DNA from 4 places in the Nocardia sp. NPDC127579 genome. Region 2 is predicted to be linked to each of the others. Evidence: riboswitches for the same ligand, from Rfam matches in the RefSeq annotation. Region 2 holds a riboswitch; each other region holds the start of a gene.
The links. Region 2 has a riboswitch for S-adenosylmethionine ahead of ACFVMC_RS04385 (aminotransferase class V-fold PLP-dependent enzyme). Riboswitches for the same ligand answer to the same signal wherever they lie in the genome.

Region 1: another riboswitch for S-adenosylmethionine. It lies ahead of ACFVMC_RS24830 (rhodanese-like domain-containing protein); the one in region 2 lies ahead of ACFVMC_RS04385 (aminotransferase class V-fold PLP-dependent enzyme).
Region 3: another riboswitch for S-adenosylmethionine. It lies ahead of ACFVMC_RS01315 (homoserine O-acetyltransferase); the one in region 2 lies ahead of ACFVMC_RS04385 (aminotransferase class V-fold PLP-dependent enzyme).
Region 4: another riboswitch for S-adenosylmethionine. It lies ahead of ACFVMC_RS17655 (ABC transporter substrate-binding protein); the one in region 2 lies ahead of ACFVMC_RS04385 (aminotransferase class V-fold PLP-dependent enzyme).

Annotation. Positions count from the first base shown of each region.
Region 1 covers NZ_JBHXVZ010000007.1:416,264-421,842, reverse strand. Annotated here, with positions in the region: gene ACFVMC_RS24845 (amidohydrolase family protein) at 1-55, opposite strand, end outside; gene ACFVMC_RS24840 (FAD-dependent oxidoreductase) at 107-1,495, opposite strand; gene ACFVMC_RS24835 (hypothetical protein) at 1,747-2,199, shown strand; SAM riboswitch class IV at 2,251-2,366, shown strand; gene ACFVMC_RS24830 (rhodanese-like domain-containing protein) at 2,382-2,798, shown strand; gene ACFVMC_RS24825 (O-succinylhomoserine sulfhydrylase) at 2,827-4,041, shown strand; gene ACFVMC_RS24820 (hypothetical protein) at 4,047-4,295, opposite strand; gene fgd (glucose-6-phosphate dehydrogenase (coenzyme-F420)) at 4,435-5,445, opposite strand; gene ACFVMC_RS24810 (HAD-IIA family hydrolase) at 5,574-5,579, shown strand, end outside.
Region 2 covers NZ_JBHXVZ010000001.1:1,050,782-1,056,360, reverse strand. Annotated here, with positions in the region: gene ACFVMC_RS04395 (lipase family protein) at 1-214, opposite strand, end outside; gene ACFVMC_RS04390 (TetR/AcrR family transcriptional regulator) at 303-935, opposite strand; gene ACFVMC_RS04385 (aminotransferase class V-fold PLP-dependent enzyme) at 960-2,270, opposite strand; SAM riboswitch class IV at 2,318-2,432, opposite strand; gene ACFVMC_RS04380 (LysE family translocator) at 2,558-3,193, shown strand; gene ACFVMC_RS04375 (Pls/PosA family non-ribosomal peptide synthetase) at 3,397-5,579, shown strand, end outside.
Region 3 covers NZ_JBHXVZ010000001.1:253,783-259,361, reverse strand. Annotated here, with positions in the region: gene ACFVMC_RS01325 (MFS transporter) at 1-1,382, opposite strand, end outside; gene ACFVMC_RS01320 (TetR/AcrR family transcriptional regulator) at 1,517-2,170, shown strand; SAM riboswitch class IV at 2,237-2,347, shown strand; gene ACFVMC_RS01315 (homoserine O-acetyltransferase) at 2,424-3,560, shown strand; gene ACFVMC_RS01310 (DUF3017 domain-containing protein) at 3,580-3,825, opposite strand; gene ACFVMC_RS01305 (RidA family protein) at 3,945-4,349, opposite strand; gene ACFVMC_RS01300 (carboxymuconolactone decarboxylase family protein) at 4,451-4,990, shown strand; gene ACFVMC_RS01295 (tRNA (cytidine(34)-2'-O)-methyltransferase) at 5,019-5,483, shown strand; gene ACFVMC_RS01290 (MFS transporter) at 5,549-5,579, shown strand, end outside.
Region 4 covers NZ_JBHXVZ010000004.1:484,449-490,027, reverse strand. Annotated here, with positions in the region: gene ACFVMC_RS17675 (carotenoid biosynthesis protein) at 1-87, shown strand, start outside; gene ACFVMC_RS17670 (LppM family (lipo)protein) at 179-919, shown strand; gene ACFVMC_RS17665 (glycosyltransferase) at 967-2,139, shown strand; gene ACFVMC_RS17660 (hypothetical protein) at 2,216-2,935, opposite strand; SAM riboswitch class I at 3,143-3,237, shown strand; gene ACFVMC_RS17655 (ABC transporter substrate-binding protein) at 3,246-4,901, shown strand; gene ACFVMC_RS17650 (ABC transporter permease) at 4,905-5,579, shown strand, end outside.

The DNA.
Region 1 (5,579 bases), on a different contig from region 2:
CGTTCTCGATCAGCGGGAACCGCGGATCGATGATGTGGACATGGGCATCGAACACCTGTACAGAATGCCTCAGTTACAGAGATTTCGCTGCCGTGGAACCGCCGGCTCAGACCTTGTGCGGTTCGCTGGCGCGCAGCATGTCCTCGCGCTCGACGACCTTGACCCGCTCGCGGCCCTCCGGCTCACCCAGCGCGCGTTCGTGCGCGTCCAGGCGATACCAGCCCTGCCAGGTGGTGAACGGAATGCCCTTGCCCTCCAGGAACTCGGTGACCGCGTCCAGCTCCGGCTGCTCGGCCGGGGTGAAGTTCACGCTGTCGTCGAGCAGGCAGGCCACGGTCTCGTTGGCATCGCCCTTGGTGTGGCCGATCAGGCCGACCGGGCCGCGCTTGATCCAGCCGGTCACATAGGTGGCGGGCATGTACCGGGCGGCGCCGTCGGCGTTCTCGTCGGCCAGCACGCGACCGGCCTCGTTCGGCACGGTGCCCGCCTGGTCGTCGAAGGGCAGGTTGGTGATGTTCTGCGACAGGTAGCCCACGGCCCGGTAGATGGCCTGCACGTCCCACTCGCGGAACTCGCCGGAGCCCTTGACGTTGCCGGTGCCGTCGAGCTGGGTGCGCTCGGTGCGCAGGCCCACGACCTTGCCGTCCTCGCCGAGCACCTCGGCGGGCGACTCGAAGAAGTGCAGGAACAGCTTGTGCGGGCGGTTGCCCTGATCGCGGATCGCCCACTGCTCCAGCGTGTTGGCGACCATGTCGACCTGCTTGGAGTGCCGGCGCGCGGCCTCGGAGCCGGCGTCGTAGTCGATGTCCTCGGGGTCGACGATGACCTCGATGGTCGGCGAGTGGTCGAGCTCGCGCAGCTCGAGCGGCGTGAACTTGGCCTGCGCCGGGCCGCGCCGCCCGAAGACGTGCACCTCGAGCGCCTTGTTGGCCTTGAGGCCGTTGTAGACGTTCGGCGGGATCTCGGTCGGCAGCAGTTCGTCGCCGGTCTTGGCGAGCACGCGCGCCACATCCAGCGCAACGTTGCCGACGCCGAGCACCGCGACCTTCTCCGCGTGCAGCGGCCATTCGCGCGGCACATCCGGGTGGCCGTCGTACCAGGAGACGAAGTCGGCGGCGCCGTAGGAGCCGTCCAGGTCGATGCCCGGGATGTCGAGGGCGCGGTCGGCGTTGGCGCCGGTGGAGAAGATCACCGCGTCGTAGAAGCGGCGCAGATCATCGAGGGTGATGTCGGTGCCGTAATCGATATTGCCGAGCAGACGCACCTGCTCCTTGTCGAGCACCTTGTGCAGGGCGGTGATGATGCCCTTGATCCGCGGATGGTCCGGCGCGACGCCGTAGCGGATCAGACCGAACGGCGCGGGCATGCGCTCGTAGAGGTCGATACTCACCTCGGCGTCGGATTTCATCAACGCGTCGGCGGCGTAGATACCGGCCGGTCCTGCGCCCACGATCGCGATGCGGAGCGGGCGAGTGGCTGCACTCTGTTCGGTCATCTCTTACGCGCACCTTCGGTCGAAAAATAATGGCGTCCTATTTAGCCTAGGCTAAGTCGACGCAGCGCTGCGGTTGCCCCTGCCGATGCGGACACTGGTGCTGCTGGCTCGTAACTGCGCGGCTTCCAGGTCGCTGTCCGCACCCCGCAGCCACGGTGATGGCCGCGAGACTGCGGTCTCGCGATTCTATCGGTGTCGCGCGCGGTGGACTGCACGGGTGCCGCCGACCAGGCATAAGGGATCATGGGCGGATGACCGAGCAGCAGCCCAAGCCCGAGGACGAGCCGATCGCCGTCGATCAGACCGACCAGCGGTCCATGACGCCGTTCATCGCCGCCGCCATCCTCGCCGCGATCGTGCTGATCGCGGTGTTCGCCGGCGGTCTGCTGTCGCCCGCTGAGAAAAATGTCACAGAAGCCGACCGCATCTCCGCGGCGGTCAGCAACTACGTGGGCGGCCGCGCGCAGAGCGACGACGTACCCGCCCCCGGCACCGCGTGCGCCGGATTCGACGAGGCGAAGTCGCCGCTGGCCGCGCAATTCGGCGCCGGCGGCCGAAAGTCGGTGGAGATCGCCAGGATCGAGGGCCAGAGCGTCAACGGGGACCGGGCCAAGGCCACCGTCACCACCAAGGCCGACGGCAAGGAGACCACCGAGACCTGGAATCTGGTCCGCGCCGACGGCAACTGGCTGGTCTGCGGCTGAAACGAATCAGGTGTTTGACAGCCCGGCACCTGCCCAGGCAATCTCAGTCCAGGTCATGAGCACCAGCGCCAAGCCCCGGCTCGCTGGTCGGCAACCCTCCTCCGCGGTGGGGTGCTCCGGGTGACGACCTGGCACGCATCCGAACCCCGATGCGGCAAGTGCGGATTCACAGGAGGATCGCAATGAGTTACGCCGGTGACATCACCCCGCAGCAGGCGTGGGACCTGTTGCGCGAGCACCCCGAAGCCGTCCTGGTCGACGTGCGCACCGAAGCCGAATGGCGTTTCGTCGGCGTACCCGACACCACCGCGATCGAGCGCCCCACCGTGCTCATCGAATGGGTGGACGGCACCGGCACGCGCAACCAGGCCTTCGCCGACCAGCTGGGCAAGGCACTGGACGGCCGCGCGCCGGAAGCCCCCGTGGTGTTCCTGTGTCGCTCCGGCCAGCGCTCCGCGCATGCCGCGACCGTGGCCACCCAGCTCGGCATCGCGCCGGCCTACAACGTGGACGAGGGCTTCGAAGGCCCGCTCGACGCGGACGGCCACCGCGGCGGCTCCGGCTGGCGCGCCCGCGGCCTGCCGTGGAAGCAGTCGTGAGCCCGAGTTCGGCGAAGGAGCAGCAGTCATGATCACAGGTGGTGCGTTCGACAAGCCGCTGCCCGAAGGTGTCGGCCCGGCGACGCTCGGTGTCCGAGGCGGCCTGCGGCGCAGCGGTTTCGAGGAGACCTCGGAGGCGCTGTTCCTGAACTCCGGCTTCGTCTACGAGAGCGCCGAGGCGGCCGAGCAGTCGTTCACCGGTGAGATCGAGCATTTCGTCTATTCGCGATACGGGAACCCCACGGTGGCCATGTTCGAGGAGCGGATGCGGCTGCTCGACGGCGCCGAAGCCTGCTTCGCGACGGCCAGCGGCATGTCGGCGGTGTTCACCGCACTGGGCGCGCTGCTCGGTGCCGGTGACCGGCTGGTGGCGGCGCGCAGCCTGTTCGGCTCCTGCTTCGTGGTGTGCAACGAGATCCTGCCGCGCTGGGGCGTGGAGACGGTCTTCGTCGACGGCGACGATCTGGACCAGTGGGAGCAGGCGCTGTCGGTGCCGACCCAGGCGGTGTTCTTCGAGACCCCGGCCAACCCGATGCAGACCCTGGTCGACGTGCGCCGGGTGTCCGAGCTCGCGCACGCGGCGGGCGCGAAAGTGGTGCTGGACAACGTGTTCGCCACCCCGCTGCTGCAACGCGGCTTCGAGCTGGGCGCCGACGTGCTGGTCTACTCGGGCACCAAGCACATCGACGGACAGGGCCGGGTCCTCGGCGGCGCCATCCTGGGCGCGCAGGACTACATCGACGGACCGGTGAAGAACCTGATGCGCCACACCGGTCCGGCGCTGAGCCCGTTCAACGCGTGGACCCTGCTCAAGGGCTTGGAGACGATGCCGCTGCGCGTGCGGCAATCCGCCGATTCGGCGCTGCGGGTGGCGAAGTTCTTGGAGGACAACGACTCCGTGAACTGGGTCCGCTACCCGTACCTGGAATCGCATCCGCAGTTCGAGCTGGCCAAGAGCCAGATGAGCGCGGGCGGCACGGTGGTCACCTTCGAGCTGAACGCAGCCGACGGCGAGGCGAAGAAGCGCGCCTTCGAGGTGCTGAACCGCCTACGCATCATCGACATCTCCAACAACCTGGGCGATGCGAAGACCCTGATCACGCACCCGGCCACCACCACCCACCGGGCGATGGGCCCCGAGGGCCGCGCCACGATCGGCCTCACCGACGGCGTTGTCCGCATCTCTATCGGCCTGGAGGACATCGAGGACCTGCTCGGCGACCTGGACCACGCCCTGCGCTGAACCGGCTAATCCTGCGGCAGCCGCCGCAGGATTTCGTCGAACCCAGCGTCCATCTTGGTTTCGAGGTTGTCGACCTTGGTTTCCAGGTTTTCGACCTTTATCGCCAGGTTGGTGACGGTCTCCTGTACCTGGCCGAGCTTGGTGTCCAGGTCGGCCAGCTTTTCTCCGATCACCGTCAGGGTCGCGGAGTCGCGTGCGCCTCCGATGTCCATGCGTACCTCCAGCTTGGCTACCCGGTTTTCGAGATCGGCCATGTCGAGATCCTCCCCTGATCGTACAAGCGTGGTCAGTTGCGTTCTGCCCAAATGCTTGTCGGTCCTGGAAAAGGAAACACCCCCCGATTCATCGAATGTGGATAAGTCGGGGGGTGTGGACAACTGCTGGTCAGATGACCTAGCCCAATGCGCGCAGGCGGGGTGCCAGGTCGCGCTGGAACAGGTCCAGGAAGCGGCGCTGATCGTGGCCGGGGGCGTGGAAGACCAGGTGGTTCAGGCCCGCGTCCAGGTAGGGCTTGATCTGGTCGACGGCCTGATCCGGATCGCTGGCGACGATCCAGCGCTTGGCGATCTGCTCGATCGGCAGCGCGTCGGCGGCGGCCTCCATCTCGATCGGGTCGGTGATCGAGTGCTTCTGCTCCGGCGTCAGCGACAGCGGAGCCCAGAAGCGCGTATTCTCCAGCGCCAGTTCGGGATCCGTGTCGTAGGAGATCTTGATCTCGATCATCCGGTCGATGTCGGCGAGGGTGCGGCCGGCCTTGGCCGCACCCTCGGCGACCGCTGGCATGAGCTTGTCGGTGTAGAGCTCCATGCCCTTGCCGGAGGTGCAGATGAAACCGTCGCCCGCGCGACCCGCGTACCGGGCCACCAGCGGACCGCCCGCTGCGATGTAGATCGGGATGCCGCCCTTGGGCACGTCGTAGATGGAGGCGCCGACCGCCTTGTAGTACTGGCCGTCGAAGTCGGTGCGCTCACCGGTCCACAGCGCGCGCATCAGCTCGACCGACTCGCGCAGGCGTGCGAAACGCTCCTTGAATTCCGGCCATTCGCCGGTGTAGCCGGTGGCGATCTCGTTGAGCGCCTCGCCGGTCCCCACTCCGAGCATGATCCGCTCGGGGTACAGGCAGCCCATGGTGGCGAAGGCCTGCGCGATCACCGCCGGGTTGTAGCGGAAGGTCGGGGTGAGCACCGAGGTGCCGAGCTGGATGCGCTTGGTGCGCTCGCCGACCGCCGCCATCCAGGCCAGCGAGAACGGGGCGTGCCCGCCCTTGTGCCGCCACGGCTGGAAGTGGTCGCTGACGGTCGCGCTGTCGAGCCCGTGCTCCTCGGCGAGCACCGCGATTTCCACCAGTTCACGCGGACCGAACTGTTCGGCCGACGCCTTGTATCCGAGCTTCAGATCACCCATCCATCCGACCATAGTCAGGCTGGTCGGTTCGTGTGCGAAGGGTCTCATCGAGACACGGCGGCGCGAGTTAGCGGATAATTGGCCGTGTGACTCCAGACAACGAGCCGATCCTGTCCTATCTGACCGATATGGAC
Region 2 (5,579 bases):
TGAGCCCGCCGGGCGGGGTGTTCGCGACCACGTCGGCGGGCGGCTGGTAGAACGCGGCGTCGAATTCCGGTGGCAGCGGGACCGGGGCCGGGGCCTGGATCCTCGGTTGGGTTTCCGGTTCCGCGACGGCCGTGGTGGTTCCGGCCAGTAGCGCGCTCATTCCGACTAGCGCGGCCGCGGTGCGGCGTAGCGCGCGTGATCTCCACATGGTCATCCCTCGACCCACATCCTTGCCTTCGCATTGAGACACCTGCGTCTCAATGGTGGGGGCAACTATGGCACGAACGTGACGGGGATCGCAATCAGTGGTCGGGAATCAGCAAGGCGAACAGCAGCGTCGAGAGCATGTCGACCAGTGCTCCGACGGGCGGCCGGTGCTCGTCCATGCTCCAGTGGTGCGCCGCGCCGTTGAGCGCACCGATGAATCCGGCCATGGCGGTGGGCCAGCCGCAGGCGGGGGCGTGGACCTCGGGGATGTTCGAGGCGATGGCCTCGATGGTGCGCGCCCATTCATCGCGCACATCGAGCCGGTGCTGTTCGACGCGATCGCTGACGCCGACGATCTCGACGTAGGCGATCTTGGCGCGGCGGATATCGGTGACCACCGCGTGCAAATAGGCGGTCAGACCGGCCGATACCAGCTCACGAGCCGAACCGCCGGGATGCTCGGCCACGGCCGCCGCGACGGCCGTCCGCGCGGCCTGCTGCGCCGCGTCGTAGGCGGCGATCAGCAGGTCCTCGCGGCTGGAGTACTCCTCGTAGAACTGCCGCCGGGACAGTCCCGCCGCCGAACAGATCTCTGTCACAGAGCTTTTCGCATACGATCTGGCGGCGAACACGGTCAGTGCCGCGTCGATGAACAGGGCGCGCCGTTCGGCGCGGCGTTCCGGGACCGACTGTCCGGCGTAGCTGTGTCTGGTCTGCGGCGTACCCATCGCCGCTCAGCGTAGTGCTCGGTGTCAGAGGCAGGCGGCCGCGCCCGCGTTGCCCTCGGCGAAGTCGCGGGTTTCGGGGGTGGGGTTCCACAGGCCGTCGGTCTTGGCGTAGGACCAGGTGGGGCCCTGTTCGACCAGGGTGGCGACGGCCTGGATCAGGCGGTCGACATCGGCGGTGCCGGTGCCGAGGCCGACGCTGGCGCGCAGCGCGCCGTCCAGGCCCAGGCGAGCGAGCAGGGGATGGGCGCAGAAGCGGCCGTCGCGAATGCCGATGCCGTGTTCGGCGGACAGGTAGGCGGCGACTTCGCCGGGCGCGAATCCGTCGAGGGTGAACGCGACGATGCCGACGATGTCGGGGCTGTCGGACCACAGCCGCAACTGGGTGACTCCCGGAATGGCGGCCAGGCCAGCGCGCAGGCGGTCCGCGAGCGTGCGCTCGTGGGCCACGAGGGTTTCGGGGGCGATCTGACACAGGGCGTCGCAGGCCGCGGCGAGGGCGGCGGCGCCGAGCACATTGGGCGACCCGGCCTCGTGGCGCTGCGGCGCGGGCGCCCAGCGCGCGTCTGTGGTGGTGACCTCGCGGACCGCGCCGCCACCGGCCAGATAGGGTTCGGCCCTATCGAGCCAGTCGCGTCGGCCGACCAGCACGCCCGCGCCGAAGGGGGCGTAGAGCTTGTGCCCGGAAAACGCGAGATAGTCGATGCCGGTGTCGCGCAGGCTGATTCGGCGGTGCGGCGCCAGCTGTGCGGCGTCGACCAGGATGCGCGCGCCGCACTGGTGCGCGATCTGGGCGAGCCGGTCCAGCGGGAGCACCTCGCCGGTGACATTGGAGGCGCCGGTGACGGCCAGCAGCGCGGCGGGCTTGCTGCACAGTTCGGCGACCAGCAGCCGGACGGTCTCCTCGAGGGTGTCGGCGGCGCGCACGACGCGGCGGCCATGGCGGGTCCAGGGCAGGAAGTTGGCGTGATGCTCGATGTCGAGGACCACGGTGTCGCCGGGGACGCAGGCGGCGAGCAGGTTCAGCGAGTCGGTGGTGTTGCGGGTGAAGATCACGACCTGGTCGTCCTCGGCGTCCAGGAAACGGGTGACCGAGCCGCGCGCCGACTCGTAGCTCTCGGTGCAGACGCGGGAGGCGTAGCCCGCGCCGCGGTGCACGCTGGCGTAGAACGGCAGCAGCTGTTGGACCCGGTCGGTGACCTGGGCCAGCGCGGGTGCGCTGGCGGCGTAGTCGAAGTTGGCGTAGGTGGTGGTGCCGCCCTGTACCAGGGGGACCTGGAGGTCGTCGCCGGAGACGCGGGCGAGCGGGGCGCAGGTCTGGGTGGCCACAGTGGTCATCACGAAAATCCCGTCGATTCAGGGACCCGCAATCGAGAGATCGGTCGAGTCCGCGCTTGCCGCGCCCGAGTGGGCGAACGGCCGGGTCGTCACCCGGAGCACCCCGCCGCGGAGGAGGGTTGCCGACCAGCTAGCCGGGGCTTAGCGCTGGTACTCATGACCTGAAACGAGAGTGGCAGACGTATCGGCGGCCTGTCAACCGCAGTTTCGCCGAGTCGCGCACTGCATGAAAATGCAATTGAGAGAATAACCTTGCATTCTTGGGGCGAATGCGGTCCCATGGAGAGGTGACTCCCTCGCTGCTGCTCAGCTTCATCGGCCTGTGCATCCTGCTCTCGATCACGCCCGGCCCGGATACCTTCCTGGTACTGCGCTACTCGTTCGCGGATGCCCGACCGGGGATCGCGGCGGCGGTGGGTTCGGCGCTGGGCGGCCTGGTCTGGGCGGTGGTCGTCGCGGCGGGGGTCGCCGCTCTGCTCGAGCAGTCGGCCACGGCCTATCGGCTGCTCAAGCTGATCGGCGGAATGTACTTGCTGTACTTGGGAATTCGCGCGCTGATCGACCTGCGCAAGCAACGCCGGGCGGGGGCGGCGGACCAGGCGGGGCAGGCGGCCACGCCCGTGCCCGCGCCCATTCGCTCGGCGTTCGCCGCCGGGCTGGTCTCCTGTCTGTTCAACCCGAAGGTCGGGCTGTTCTATCTGGCCGTGCTGCCGCAATTCCTCACCGAGGTCACCTTCGCCGGCACGCTGGCCCTCGGCGCCATCGAATCCGGTATCGCCGCCATCGAAATGGTGCTGGTCGCGGTGCTCGCGTCCCGCGCCGTGGCGCTGCTGCGGCGCCCCGCGGTGCGGGACCGGCTCGAGCAGGTCTCCGCCGGAATCCTCGCCGCGCTCGGTATCGGCACCGCGACCTCGGCCGCCTAGCGTCCAGCGTCGGCACCGGTACCGGAGGTACCGTGGACAGTTGGTCACCGCCTTGTTTGCCCACTGGTAACCCTGGTCGTGCATCATCTGCGCCGTCCCGGGCTAACCGGGACCGCGCGCAGCACCCGGCGGCCGCCGGGTGCGACGAGGGTTTCGACGCGGAAGCTCGGCGCTGGTAGGTCGATGAGAGGTGGGCAGGACGGATGCTCCAGCCGGAGGTCGATGCGGTAGCGAGCGGGGGAGCGCTCCCGGATCCGCTGCTGCGCGCGGAATTCGCGCCGCCCGCACGGACACTGGTCGATATCCTGGCCGCCACCGCCGCCACCTACCCCGACGCGCCCGCCCTCGACGATGGAACCACGGTGCTCGGCTACACCGAACTGCTGGCCGAGATCGACACGGTGGTGGGGCGATTGGCCGCCGCGGGCGTCCGCGCCGGCGACCGGGTCGGGGTGCGGATGCCCTCGGGGACCAGCGAGCTCTACGTCACGATTCTTGCCGTACTGCACGCCGGTGCCGCCTACGTGCCGGTCGACGCCGACGATCCCGACGAGCGGGCCCGGCTGGTCTTCGGCGAGGCGCGAGTCAGCGCGATCGTTACCGCCGCGGGGATCGAGCGCGGCGAAAATGCTACGGGCGCAGCCGAATCCACGAACCTGCCGACCCCCGGCGACGACGCCTGGATCATTTTCACCTCGGGCTCCACCGGGACGCCGAAGGGCGTCGCGGTCACCCACCGCAACGCCGCGGCGTTCGTCGACGCCGAGGCCCGGCTATTCCTCCAGGACGCTCCGATCGGCCCGGGTGACCGGGTGCTGGCCGGACTGTCGGTGGCCTTCGACGCCTCCTGTGAGGAAATGTGGCTGGCCTGGCGGCACGGCGCCTGCCTGGTCCCGGCGCCGCGCGCGCTGGTGCGCACCGGCGCGGATCTGGGGCCGTGGCTGGTGCGCCGGGAGATCAGCGTGGTGTCGACCGTGCCGACACTGGCCGCCACCTGGCCGGCCGAAGCGCTGGACTCGGTCCGACTACTCATCTTCGGCGGCGAGGCGGTGCCGCCGGAACTCGCGGAAAAGCTTGCGGGAAACCGGGATCCGGACTCGGTGCGCGAGGTGTGGAACACCTACGGCCCCACCGAGGCCACGGTGGTCGCGTGCGCCGCGCTGCTCGATGGCACCTGGCCCGTCCGGATCGGCCTGCCGCTGGACGGGTGGGATCTCACCGTGGTGGACGCGGCCGGAAACCCGGTGGGGGCGGGCGAATCCGGTGAACTCGTCATCGGCGGTGTCGGGCTGGCGCGCTATCTCGATCCGGCCAAGGACGCGGAGAAATACGCGCCGCTGCCCTCGGTCGGGTGGGAGCGCGCCTATCGCAGCGGCGATCTGGTCCGCAACGACCCGCAGGGCCTGGTCTTCCTCGGCCGGGCCGACGATCAGATCAAGCTGGGCGGGCGGCGGATCGAACTCGGTGAGATCGACAACGCGCTACAGCACCTGCCCGGCGTCACCGGCGCGGCGGCGGCGATTCGGACCACGAAGGCGGGCAACAAGATCCTGGTCGGATACCTGACCGGTCCGGGCCCGGACTTCGACGCCGCGGCTGCCAGATCCCTGCTGGCGGACCAGCTTCCGGCACCGTTGGTACCACGGTTGGCGGTGGTGGCGGAGCTGCCCACCCGCACCTCCGGCAAGGTCGACCGCGACGCCCTGCCGTGGCCGCTACCCAAGCACAAAGACGCCGACGCGGACCCAGGGCTCTCCGAGACCGCGCAGTGGGTCGCGGGGCTGTGGGATTCGATCCTCGGCGCGGAGGCCACCGGAGCGGGCAGCGACTTCTTCGACCTCGGCGGCGGTTCGCTGTCGGCCGCTCAGCTGGTGGCGGCGCTGCGCGAACGCTACCCGCGGGTGGCGGTCGCCGATCTCTACGATCATCCGCGCCTCGGCGCGCTGGCCGAATTCCTGGACGCCAGCGCACCGGCCGAAGCCGTCGACGCACGCGTCGTATCCCCGACACCGTTGCGCGCCCAGGCGTTCCAAGTCCTGGCCACCATTCCGCTGACGACGCTGACCGGCATGCAGTGGCTGACCTGGCTGGCGATCGTCGGCAATATCGCGGCCCGCTCCGGCGCGCTGCCGTGGCTGCCGCACCTGTCCTGGTGGTGGGCGCTGGCGGCGTTCCTGCTGTTCATCTCCCCGCCCGGGCGGATGGCGCTGTGCGTCCTCGGGTCGCGGGTGCTGCTGCGCGGTGTCGAGCCGGGCAGTCACCCGCGCGGTGGCTGGGTGCACCTGCGGCTGTGGGCCGCGGTCCGGCTCTCCGAGGCCAGTGGCGCCGAGAACCTTTCGGGCGCACCGTGGATGGTTCCGTTCGCGCGTGCGCTCGGCGCGAAGAT
Region 3 (5,579 bases), 800 kb from region 2:
ACATCGTAGGAGTGGATGGAGGCCCGGGCCACCAGATCGTCGATGCCGGGATGCGCCGCCACGTAGTCCTTGGCCGCCTGCACCGAGATCGTGGTGAGCAGTGCGGTGCCGACCGCGCCGCCGACCTGCTGGGCCGCGTTCAGCAGCGCGCTGGCCACGCCGGAGTCCGCCTCCTCCACCTGGTGCAGCGCCACGGCCTGCATGCCGACGAACAGCGGGCCCATGCCGAGCGCGATCAGCAACTGGGCGGGCAGCACGCTCACGGCGTAGCTGTCGCCGAAGCCGAGCTGTGCCAGCCACAGCAGGCCGAGCACCCCCAGTGCGGCGCCGGCGACCATGAGCGGCCGCGGGCCGAGCTTGGGCAGCAGCGCGCTGGTCACGCCCGCCGAGATCGCGATGCCCACCGGGAACGGCAGGAACGCGATACCGGCCTTCAGCGGCGAGTAGCCGAGCACGTTCTGGAAGTAGAAGCTCAGGAACAGGAACATTGCGAACATTGCGATCGGGATCAGCAGGGCCGCCAGCAGTGCCCCGCCGCGGTTGATCTCACCCGGAATACGCAGCGGCAGCAGTGGATTGGCGACCCACCGTTCGATGGCGACGAAGGCCGCGAGCAGCACGACGCCCGCGCCGAGCGGCAGGATCGTGGTGATGTCGGTCCAGCCGTGCTCGGCCGCGCGACTGAAGCCGAACACGATGCCGATCAGGCCCAGGGTGACCGTGATCGCGCCGGGCACGTCGTAGCCGCCGGTGCGGGGCAGTGGCACATCCTTGGCGATGACGCCGACCGCGCCGATCAGGGCAAGGATCGCGATCGGGGTGTTGACCAGCAGCGTCCAGCGCCACGACGCGTACTCGGTGAGCGCGCCGCCCGCGATCAGGCCGATCGCCGCGCCGCCGGCGGAGATGCCTGCGAACACCGCGAACGCGCGGGCTCGTTCCTTGGCTTCGGTGAAGGTCACCGACAGCAGCGACAGCGCGGCCGGGGCGAGTAGCGCGGCGAAGGCGCCCTGTAGACCGCGTCCGGCGAACAGCTGGGGGCCGTTCTGGGCCAGGCCGGCCAGGGCCGAGGCGGCGGCGAAGCCGACCAGGCCGACCATGAAGATCGTGCGCCGTCCCATGTAGTCGGCGAGGCGGCCGCCGAGCAGCAGCAGGCCGCCGAAGATCAGGGTGTAGGCGGTCAGCATCCACTGGGTGTTGCTGTCGCTGATGTGCAGGTCACGTTGGGCGAACGGCAGCGCGATGGTGACGATGGTGGCGTCCAGCACCACCATCAGCTGGGCCAGCGCGATCACGCCGAGCGCCCACCACCGTGCCGAACCGCTCTGTTTTTCGGGGACGTCCACCGCAGGAGCAGTTTGAGTCACGGGATTCTCCCTCATCTGGGACGAGCTGTTTCGGAAGGACGAGGTCGATCCTGGCATCGCACGACTTTTGTCGTCAAGAGAAAAATGTCGCGATGCGACATTTGACTCATTCGGCCATGACTATGTCGGGCTTGCGTTAAGGTGGCGGCATGTTCGACTCAGCGCCCACCGGATTGCGGGAACGCAAGAAGCAGCAGACCCGGCTGCGGATCATCAAGGTGGCGCTGGACCTGTGCGACGAGCAGGGCTTCGAGGCGACGACCGTCGAGCAGATCGCCGACGCGGCGGATGTCTCGCCGCGCACCGTCAACCGGTATTTCGAGATCAAAGAGGACATCATTCTCGGCCCGGTGGAGGACTTCGGTCAGGCCGTCGCGGCCCGGCTCCGCGACCTGCCGGAGGTCGTCAACCCGCTGGACGGGCTGTGCACCGCCTTCCTGGACATGGTCGAGGCCGGGGCGCACGCCGACGCCGACGCGCCCATCTCACTACGCCGATTCCAGAAGATGCAGCGCATCGCGCGCAGCAGCCCGGCGGTCAACACCCGGGCGATGGAATACGGCGACCGCAAGTCCGCCGCGCTCATGCGAGCCCTGGCCGATCGCCTCGGCGTCGCACCGGATTCGCTCACCGTGCGGCTGGCGATCGGCACCTGGCAGATGATGTGCCATATCGCCTTCGCCGCCGACGAGGAACTGATCCTGACCGGCGATCCGGAGGAGGCCGCCCGCGCCACCCGGGCGACGGTGCTCGGCGCCCTCGCCGAACTGCGTCGGATCTGCGGCGCGACATCGGCGAACTGAGCCCGCCCGCCAATCGGATCGACGTGATTTCAAACGTCGACCGACCGCCGGTTACCATGTTCGTTAGGTCATGAGTGCCAGCGCGAAGCCCCGGCTCGCTGGTCGGCAACCCTCCAGCAGCGGTGGGGTGCTCCGGGTGATGACCCGGCTCTCGAGGGACGAGGGCAAGCGCGCTGTTCAGGAGGTCCCCCATGTGTGCAAATCTTCACCGCGGTGCGGTAGCGGCGTATTCCCCCGTGATCGGCCGACCGGCGTGACCGTGGAGACCGAACCGAGCGCCCGCTGCCTACTACCCGCGCCGGACGGCCGTCTGGGCACCGTTCCGATCGGGGACGTGCGCTTGGAGAACGGCGCCGTGGTCCCGGATGTGCATCTCGCGGTACAGCGCTGGGGTGAGCTCTCGCCCACGCTGGACAATGTGGTGCTGGTCGAGCATGCCCTGACCGGTGACTCGCACGTGGTCGGCGCCCCCGACACCCTGCATCGGCTGCCCGGCTGGTGGGACGGCATGGTCGGTCCCGGCGCGCCCATCGACACCGACGAGTGGTGTGTGATCGCGGCCAACGTGCTGGGCGGATGCAAGGGCAGCACCGGCCCGTCCTCGCCGGCTCCGGATGGAAAGCCCTGGGGTTCGCGGTTTCCCGAGATCTCGATTCGCGATCAGGTGACCGCGGAGGTCGCGCTGATGGACCTGCTCGGCATCGACCGCCTGGCCGCGGTCGTCGGCGGTTCGATGGGCGGCATGCGGGTCCTGGAGTGGATGATCGGGGCGCCGGACCGAGTGTCCGCGGCGCTCGTGCTCGCGGTCGGCGCCCGTGCCACCGCCGACCAGATCGGCACCCAGACCACCCAGATCGCCGCGATCACCGCCGACCCCGACTGGCAGGGCGGTGATTACCACGGCACCGGCCGGGCGCCGATGAGCGGCATGGGGCTGGCCCGGCGCATCGCGCACCTGACCTACCGCACCGAAGGCGAACTGGACCACCGTTTCGAGAACCACGCGCAGGGCGATGAGGACCCGTGGCGCGGCGGTCGCTACGCGGTGCAGAGCTACCTGGAGCATCAGGCCCGCAAACTGTGCGGCCGGTTCGATCCCGCCACCTACGTGCTGCTCACCGAGGCGATGAACCGTCACGATGTCGGCCGCGGTCGCGGCGGGATCGCGGCGGCGCTGGCGTCGACCCCGGTGCCGTGCGTGGTCGGCGGCGTCGACTCCGATCGGCTCTACCCGCTGCGTACCCAGCAGGAGCTCGCCGACGGGCTGCCCGGTTGCGCGCGACTCGAGGTCGTGCATTCCCGCGACGGCCACGACGGCTTCCTCACCGAGGCCGCCGCGGTATCCAAGCTGCTCATCGAGACCATGCGGCTGGCGCGGGAGAACCGCTGACGCACCGGAACTCGGCGCGCTACTGCACGCCGAGGCTGCTGATGGTGGCGGCGATGAAGAGAATGGCCGACCCGAGCAGGGTCAGCGCCGCGACGTCGAACGGCTTGCCGCGCACCGCGAGCAGGCCGACTCGCGCCGTGGGCAGGGCCAGGCGCAGCGCGGCCGCCAGCAGGGTGGCGCCGCCGAAGAAGAACGCGCCGCGCCGCCATCGATCACCGGCCACGAACACCACGGCGATGACGACGACCACGGCGACCGCCACCATCGGCAGGTGCACGCGCAGGAATTGCGCGCCCGCGCTGCTGGGTTGCCGTTCGGCGGAGTCGACGTCGTTCACGCACCGATTCTTGCAGGCGCACCCGGCGCGCGGCCAGCGCCCCCGCGTCAGTCCAGGACGGCGACGCCTTCGACTTCGATCAGGTGCTCCGGGGTGAACAGCGCGGCCACACCCACCAAAGTGACAGTGGTTTCCGGGAATTCGTAGTGTTCGCGCGCCGCCAGGCCCGCGGCGCCGAGCGCCTCGAACTTCGAGGGATCCCAATCCACCACATAGAAGCGGACACTCACCAGATCCGCGGCCTTGCCACCTGCCGCTTCGAGTGCGCGCCCGAGATTAATCAGCGCCTGCGTGGTCTGGGCGGCCAGGCCCCCGGGCACCACCTGCCCCGCTTCGTCGACCCCGACCTGCCCGGACAGGTGCACGATCCGGCTACCGGTGGCGACCGTGGCGTGCGCGAAACCCGGTGCGGGCGGTTCGGATCCGGCTGGATTGTGCGCAGTGCTCGTCATGGTCGAAACCCTATTCGAGAAGGCGTGGCGGCGCAGTGCTACTACAAAGCGTAGTTAAGGCGTACGGTGGGAACAGGAAACCGATGGAAGGGGTACCGGCCATGCGTGCAATCACCCGAATTCGTCACTACATCAACGCTTTTAGACAAGCAAAGCGGCATCGATCCGACCTGCCCGGCTGGTTGCTGCGCCGGCCCCTGATCGGGTTCGGCGTCGCCGTCTACGAGAGCGTGCTGGTGCTGAGCAATCAGCTGGACCCGAGACTCAAGGAACTCGCCGAGCTGAAGACCGCGGGGCTGATCAACTGCGAGTTCTGCCTCGACATCGGATCGGCGCTGGCCCGTTCGGCCGGGCTGACCGAACAGCAGCTCGCCGACCTGCCGCGCTACCGGGCCAGCAGTGCCTACAGCGAGCTGGAGAAATCGGTACTCGCCTTCGCCGAAGCCATGACCGTCACCCCCGCGGTCGACCTCGATCAGGTGCGCGCCGACCTGCTCGTGCACCTGTCCAAGGCGCAGCTGGCCGAACTGGCCGCCGCGATAGCCTGGGAGAACCAGCGTGCCCGCATCAACCAGGGCCTGGGAGTACGCCCCACGGGGATGAGTGAAGGCGGGGCCTGCGCGCTCCCGGAGCGGTCGTAACCGCAGCGCCCTGGTTGACTGGTGCGTTGTGTTTCGAGTGATGTTCCATGAGCCCGCGATCCCGGGGAATACCGGCAATGCGATCCGGATGGTCGCGGGGACCGGCTGCGAACTGCATCTGATCGAACCGCTCGGGTTCGATCTGTCGGAGTCGAAGCTGCGCCGGGCCGGATTGGACTACCACGACCTGGCCTCGGTGACGGTGCACGCGAACCTGGCCGCCGCGTGGGCGGCGCTGCGGCCCGAGCGGGTCTTCGCCTTCACCACCCAGGCGGCCACGCACTACACCGAGGTCGAGTACCGCGCGGGCGATGTCCTGCTGTTCGGCACCGAGCCCACCGGTCTGCCCGCCGAAGTCCTCGATGATCCGCGACTCACCACGCAGGTCCGCATTCCGATGCTGCCCGGGCGGCGCTCGATGAATCTGTCCAATGCCGCGGCCGTGGCGGTCTACGAGGCCTGGCGGCAGCACGGATTTCCCGGCGGCCGCTAGCAACGCGTGGGCAAGCTCACCGCCGGGTGGGGAGGGAATCCGGCCGCCGGATAGTTGACCACGGTGTGACTACGCCGACCGCAGCCACCGTTTCGC
Region 4 (5,579 bases), on a different contig from region 2:
GGCCTGCCCGCATCGGCGCTGTACGGGGCGGCGGGGATGGGGCTGCTCGGTATCCCGTTGCTGCGGCGACTTGTCCGGAATCGGTGACCGCGACCCGATCGACGCACCCGGCTTCGGGTTGTCGCGTGGCTAATGCGGGGTCGGGCCTGGCACCATGTGAGCCGTGCAACCTAGCCCGATGACCACTGAACCCGATGCCCCGGTACCACCGCGCCGCACCGGCCTGCGGATAACGGGGGCGGTCGTGCTGGCCGCGCTGCTCGTGCCGATGCTGGCCGCTTGCCTGCGTGTCCAGGTATCGATGGGTGTGTCGTCGAACGACCGGGTGTCCGGGCGGATCGTGGCCGCGGTGGTCCCGGCCGATGCCAACGACAAAGGGCCGCAACTGACCGCGCCCGAGGCGCTGGTGGGCAAGGTGCGGGTCGAGACCTACAACCAGGACGGCTATGTGGGCAGCAAGGTCTTCTTCGAGGATTTGTCCTTCGGCGAGGTGACCCAGCTCGGCGCGCTCTCCGAGCAGACCCAGGGCATGTTCCAGCTGACCCTGCAGCGCACCGGCGATCTGGTCAGCCTGAACGGGCGCGTGGATCTGAAATCGGTGCCGCCGCACGGTTCCGATGTGCAGTTCACGGTGGCGTTCCCGGCGCGCGTCGCCAAGACCAACGGCAATCGCGACGACGACTCCACCGTCTCCTGGAAGCTGCCGCCCGGTGACGTGTCCACGATCCGGGCCGAGGTCAGCTACGCCGACCCCAATACCCGTTCGTTCGCCGGCTGGGCGGGCATCGTCGGCGGCATCACCCTGGCGGTCGCCGCCATCGTCGCCGCCATGGCCTACATGAATCGCAACCCGCCCGCGCCGGGCACCGAACGGTTCTCGCTGAACGAGTGGTGGCGCATGGTGAAGGAAGGCAGCTGACCCGTCACGGCAATCGGTTGACGACGATGGTCGAAGTCGGCCCGCAAATGTATCGAGGCCGGACATCGCCGCGCGCGGTAGCCGATCGGCTCGCGCTGGCGGGGACCGGAATCGCGCTGACCGGTTTCGGTGTGGCGCTGTACAACCGGGTCGCCGTGCGCCGGCTGGCCGTGGGGATCACAATCGTCGAGCCGGTCACCGTGTGCATCCCGGCGCGTGACGAGGCAGACCGGCTGCCCGCGCTGATCGGTGACCTGCGTGCGCAACTCGGTGTCGCCGACCTGCGCGTGCTGATCCTCGATGACGGGTCCGCCGACGGCACCGGCCCCGCGGCCGCGGCCGCGATCGGGAGTGATCCTCGTTTCCTGATGATCCGATCCGAGGACGAACCCGCGCCCGGCTGGACCGGGAAGGCGGCCGCTTGCGCCCGGCTCGCCGATCTCGTGGACACCGCGGCGCTGGTTTTCCTCGATGCCGACGTGCGGCTCGGCCCGGGGGCGATCGCCGCCGCCGTGCACGAATTGCGCAGGCGCGAGGTGGCGTTGGTGTCGCCGTGGCCCGCCCAGCGGGTCGGCTCGACCGCCGAGGCCTTGGTCCAGCCGCTGCTCTGCTGGTCCTGGGCCACCACGCTGCCGGTCACCGTGGCCAATCGCACGCGCAGACCGTCGATGGCCCTCGCGTGTGGTCAGTTCCTGGTCTTCGACACCGCCGCCTACCGCGCCGTCGGCGGCCACGGCGCGATCGCCGCCAGCCCGACCGAGGATCTCGATATCGCGCGCGCCCTGCGGCGCGGCGGCCGCCACACCGCACTGGTCGCGGCCGGAAGACAGGCCGAGACCCGAATGTATCGGGGTGCCACCGAACTCGACGCGGGCTACACCCGCTGGCTCTGGTCCGCCTACGGCGGTTCACCATTCGCCGCGCTGGCCGTGGGAGCCATTGCCGTCCTGGCCTATTGGGTGCCGCCACTGGTCGCCCTCGGCGGTTCCGGCCGGACCCGCCGGATCGGGTTCGCCGGTTACGCGGCGGCCGTCGCCGGTCGTCTCCTGGCCCGGTCCACCGAAACCGCGACCGGCCTCACGCGCACGGATGCTCTTGCCGCACTGGCCCATCCGGTCTCGGTAGGCGCGTATGTGATGCTCTCCCTGCGATCCCACCGAGCCCGTCGACTGGGCAACCTGGTGTGGAAAGGCCGTCGGCTACGACAGCCACCGGACTGAGGATCGGTCTCGTCGCGCGCGGGCCTACCTGCCACCGATCGCCCGGGTCGGTTCCCGGTGGCGGCGGCCGCGCCCGTCACGGCACATCGACGATGCCGATGGTCGGAAGGTAGAAGCAGGTCCGGGTATCGGTGCGGGAACTGCCGAATACCGCGGCCAGGACGGTGCCGCTGCCGGTGTCGACCGGGACGGCGCGGACGCCGGTGTCGGGGACGGTGGCGGTGAAGAGTTCGCGGACAGCCTGTTCGGCCAGCGGGCGTAGCAGGTCGGGTACGCCGGGTGACACCATGTGGGCGAAGACGTCGGTGAGCGGGCCCAGGGCGGCCAGGCCGCCGTCGCCGGTGGAGATATTGAGCCAGGCGACGCGCAGGGTGGGATCCTCGGCATCGTCGGAGGCGGCGGGGACGAAGGCGAACAAGGTCTGACCGGTCTCGACCGCGGTCAGGTCCAGGCCCGGGATGGTGAGCGTGTGGACAGGCCACGGGCCCGATACCGCACCGGCGAGGGCGGGGTCGTCCAGGGCCAGGCCCGTGTCGTCGCACAGGGTGGCCGTCGGATAGAGGAACGGGGTCACGCCGAGGGCTTCCAGGGCGGCGACCGCGGGACCGGCGGCACCCGGGCGGGCCACCGCCCCGCGCGGCAGGTCGAACGCGACGGACGCGTCGTCGATCGAGGCAACCGGGTGCTCCGGAGTCGCGGCGGCGGGGCCGATCGCGGTGACGGTGGCCATGGCGACGAGCGCGGCGAGCCGGCCGAGCGACCTCCGCGCACGGGAGGCATCGAGTTGAACGGGCACTGCGAACCTCCTCGACGGCGGAACGAGCGGAGGTTCAACGGTACGCCCGCAAACTCCGAAAACTTGGTATTTCCGATGTCGGCGGCGTGCGGACCGTAGAGCGGGGTCCGGACCATAATCCGCCCTCCCGCCGCTGGTGACCAGCACTGCGCTCACCGTGATTTCTACTCTTGTCACCGAGATCGCCTGCTACCCATGATGGTCCGGCAACCATCCAGAGCGATCGAGAGACCTGGCTCGCCGACATCGCAGCAACCCCCCGGCGCGCCGGGTGCGGGTGCTTCCGCCAGGACCGATGGAGGACCTACCGATGCGTCGCCCGCGCCGAATTCCCCGGAGTACCACCGTGATCCGCACCCGTCATCGCCTCGCCACCGTCACCGGCCTGCTGGCCCTCGCCGGCACCGTGGTCGCCTGCGGCGGCGACGCCGGCGGCACCCGGGCCGACGCGGGTCCCCCGCGGCCCGGCGGCACGCTGCGCTACGGCCTGTCCCAGGCGGCGTCGTGCTCGGACCCCGCGCAGGCGGGCAGCAACCAGACGCTCTACGTCACCCGGCAGATCGTCGACTCGCTGACCGATCAGGATCCGGCCTCCGGCGCGTTGCGCCCCTGGCTGGCGCGCAGCTGGGAGGCGAGTCCCGACGCCACGGTGTTCACCTTCCGCCTCGCCGACGACGTCACCTTCAGCGACGGCACTGCGCTCACCGCAGAGTCGGTGCGCGAGACCTTCGATTCGATCGTGCGGCTCGGCGCGGCCAAGGCCCCGCTCGGCAACGGGTATCTGGTGAACTACGTCGGCACCACGGCGGTGGACCGGCTGACCGCACGGGTCGAGTTCAGCAAACCCAACGCACAGTTCCTCCAGGCGACTTCGACGCCGCAACTGGGCATTCAGGGCGCGGCCACCACCGCGAAACCCGCCGAGCAGCGGTGCGACGGCAGCAATGTCGGATCGGGACCGTTCGTGTACACCGCCTATCGGCAGGACGTGTCGGCCACACTGCGCAAGCGAGCCGGATATGCCTGGGGCTCCGCGGTTTTCGCACACCAGGGCGAGGCCTACCTGGACGGCATCGAGTTCACCGTCGTCCCGGAGTCCGGCGTGCGCACCGGCAGCCTCACCTCCGGGCAGCTGGATGCGATCAGCGACGCGCTGCCCCAGGACCTGCCGCTACTGGAGGCGGCCGACGCGCGCCTGCTCACCGCCCCGAACCCCGGCATCCCGTTCGGCCTCCAGCCCAATCTGACACGCGGCCCGCTGCGCGATCCGCTGGTGCGCCAGGCGCTGCTGCCCGCGATCGACCGCCAGCAGCTGGTCGACACCGTGCTCGGCCCGCAGTTCAAGCCCGCGACCAGCGCGCTGGCCAGTACCACACCCGGCTATCAGAATCTGTCGGCGCGGCTGGCGCACGATCCGGCCCGCGCCCGCGCCCTGCTCGATCAGGCGGGCTGGGTGCCGGGCGGCGACGGTATCCGGGTGCGTGGCGGCGAGCGGCTCAGCTTCGGCGTGGTGTTCACCCAGGTGTTCGCGGGCAACAAGGCGATCCTGGAGCTGGTGCAGCAGCAGCTGCGCCAGGTCGGGGTGGAATTGCGGCTGGATCTGGTCTCGCTGGCCGAGACCACGGCGCGGCAGAACGCCAAGGACTACGACACCTACTACTACAACACCACGCGCGCGGACGGCGACATCCTCCGCAACGCCTTCACGGTGCAGGGACGCAATCTCAATGTGCGCGAACGTATTCCAGCACTCGACGACATCCTGGAGGGACAGTTGAGCGCCGGGGACCAGGCCGCGCGGCTCGCCCTGATCGGCACCGCGCAGGAGCGCGTGCTGGACGCGGGGCTGTGGATCCCGACCGTGGAACTGTCCCAGGCGATCGGGGCCGCACACACGCTGCACGACCTGAAATTCGAGGCGTCCGCGCGACTCCAGTTCTTCGACGCCTGGCTGAGCGAGCGCTGACCCGTGCCGCGATATCTGACAGCTCGTGCGGCACAGGCACTCTGGGTGCTGTGGGCCGCGTTCACCGTGTCCTTCGCGGTGCTCTACCTGCTGCCCGCCGATCCGGTGTCCATCGCCGCGGGCGCGGACCTCGGCGCGCCGACCGATGCCGCGGCGATCGCCGAATTGCAGGCCCGCTACGGCCTGGATCAGCCACTGTGGCAGCAGTACTGGACCGCGCTGACGCACGCGCTGTGCGGCGATCTGGGCCATTCCATCAGCACCGGCCAGCCGGTGACCGAGGCGATCGGCGAGGCGCTGCCCGCGACCCTGGGCCTGGCCGCGCTGACACTGCTCTTCGCCGTGCTTGGCGGCGTCGGGCTGGCGCTGACGGCTACCGCCACCCGGCGTCCGTGGCTGCGCGCCGCCCTCGCCGCGCTGCCCTCGATCGGCGTCGCGGTGCCCACCTTCTTCACCGGACTGCTTCTGCTGCAACTGTTCTCGTTCCGCTGGCGGCTCGCGCCCGCGTTCGGCGGACAGAGTTTCGCGGGCACCGTGCTGCCGGCGCTGACCCTGGCGCTGCCGATCGGCGCGGTGCTCGCCCAGGTGCTGATCTCCGGCGTGGAGTCCACCTGGCGGCAGCCGTTCGTGGATGTCGCACTGGCCAAGGGCGGTTCGCGCTGGTGGGTACGGCGCCGG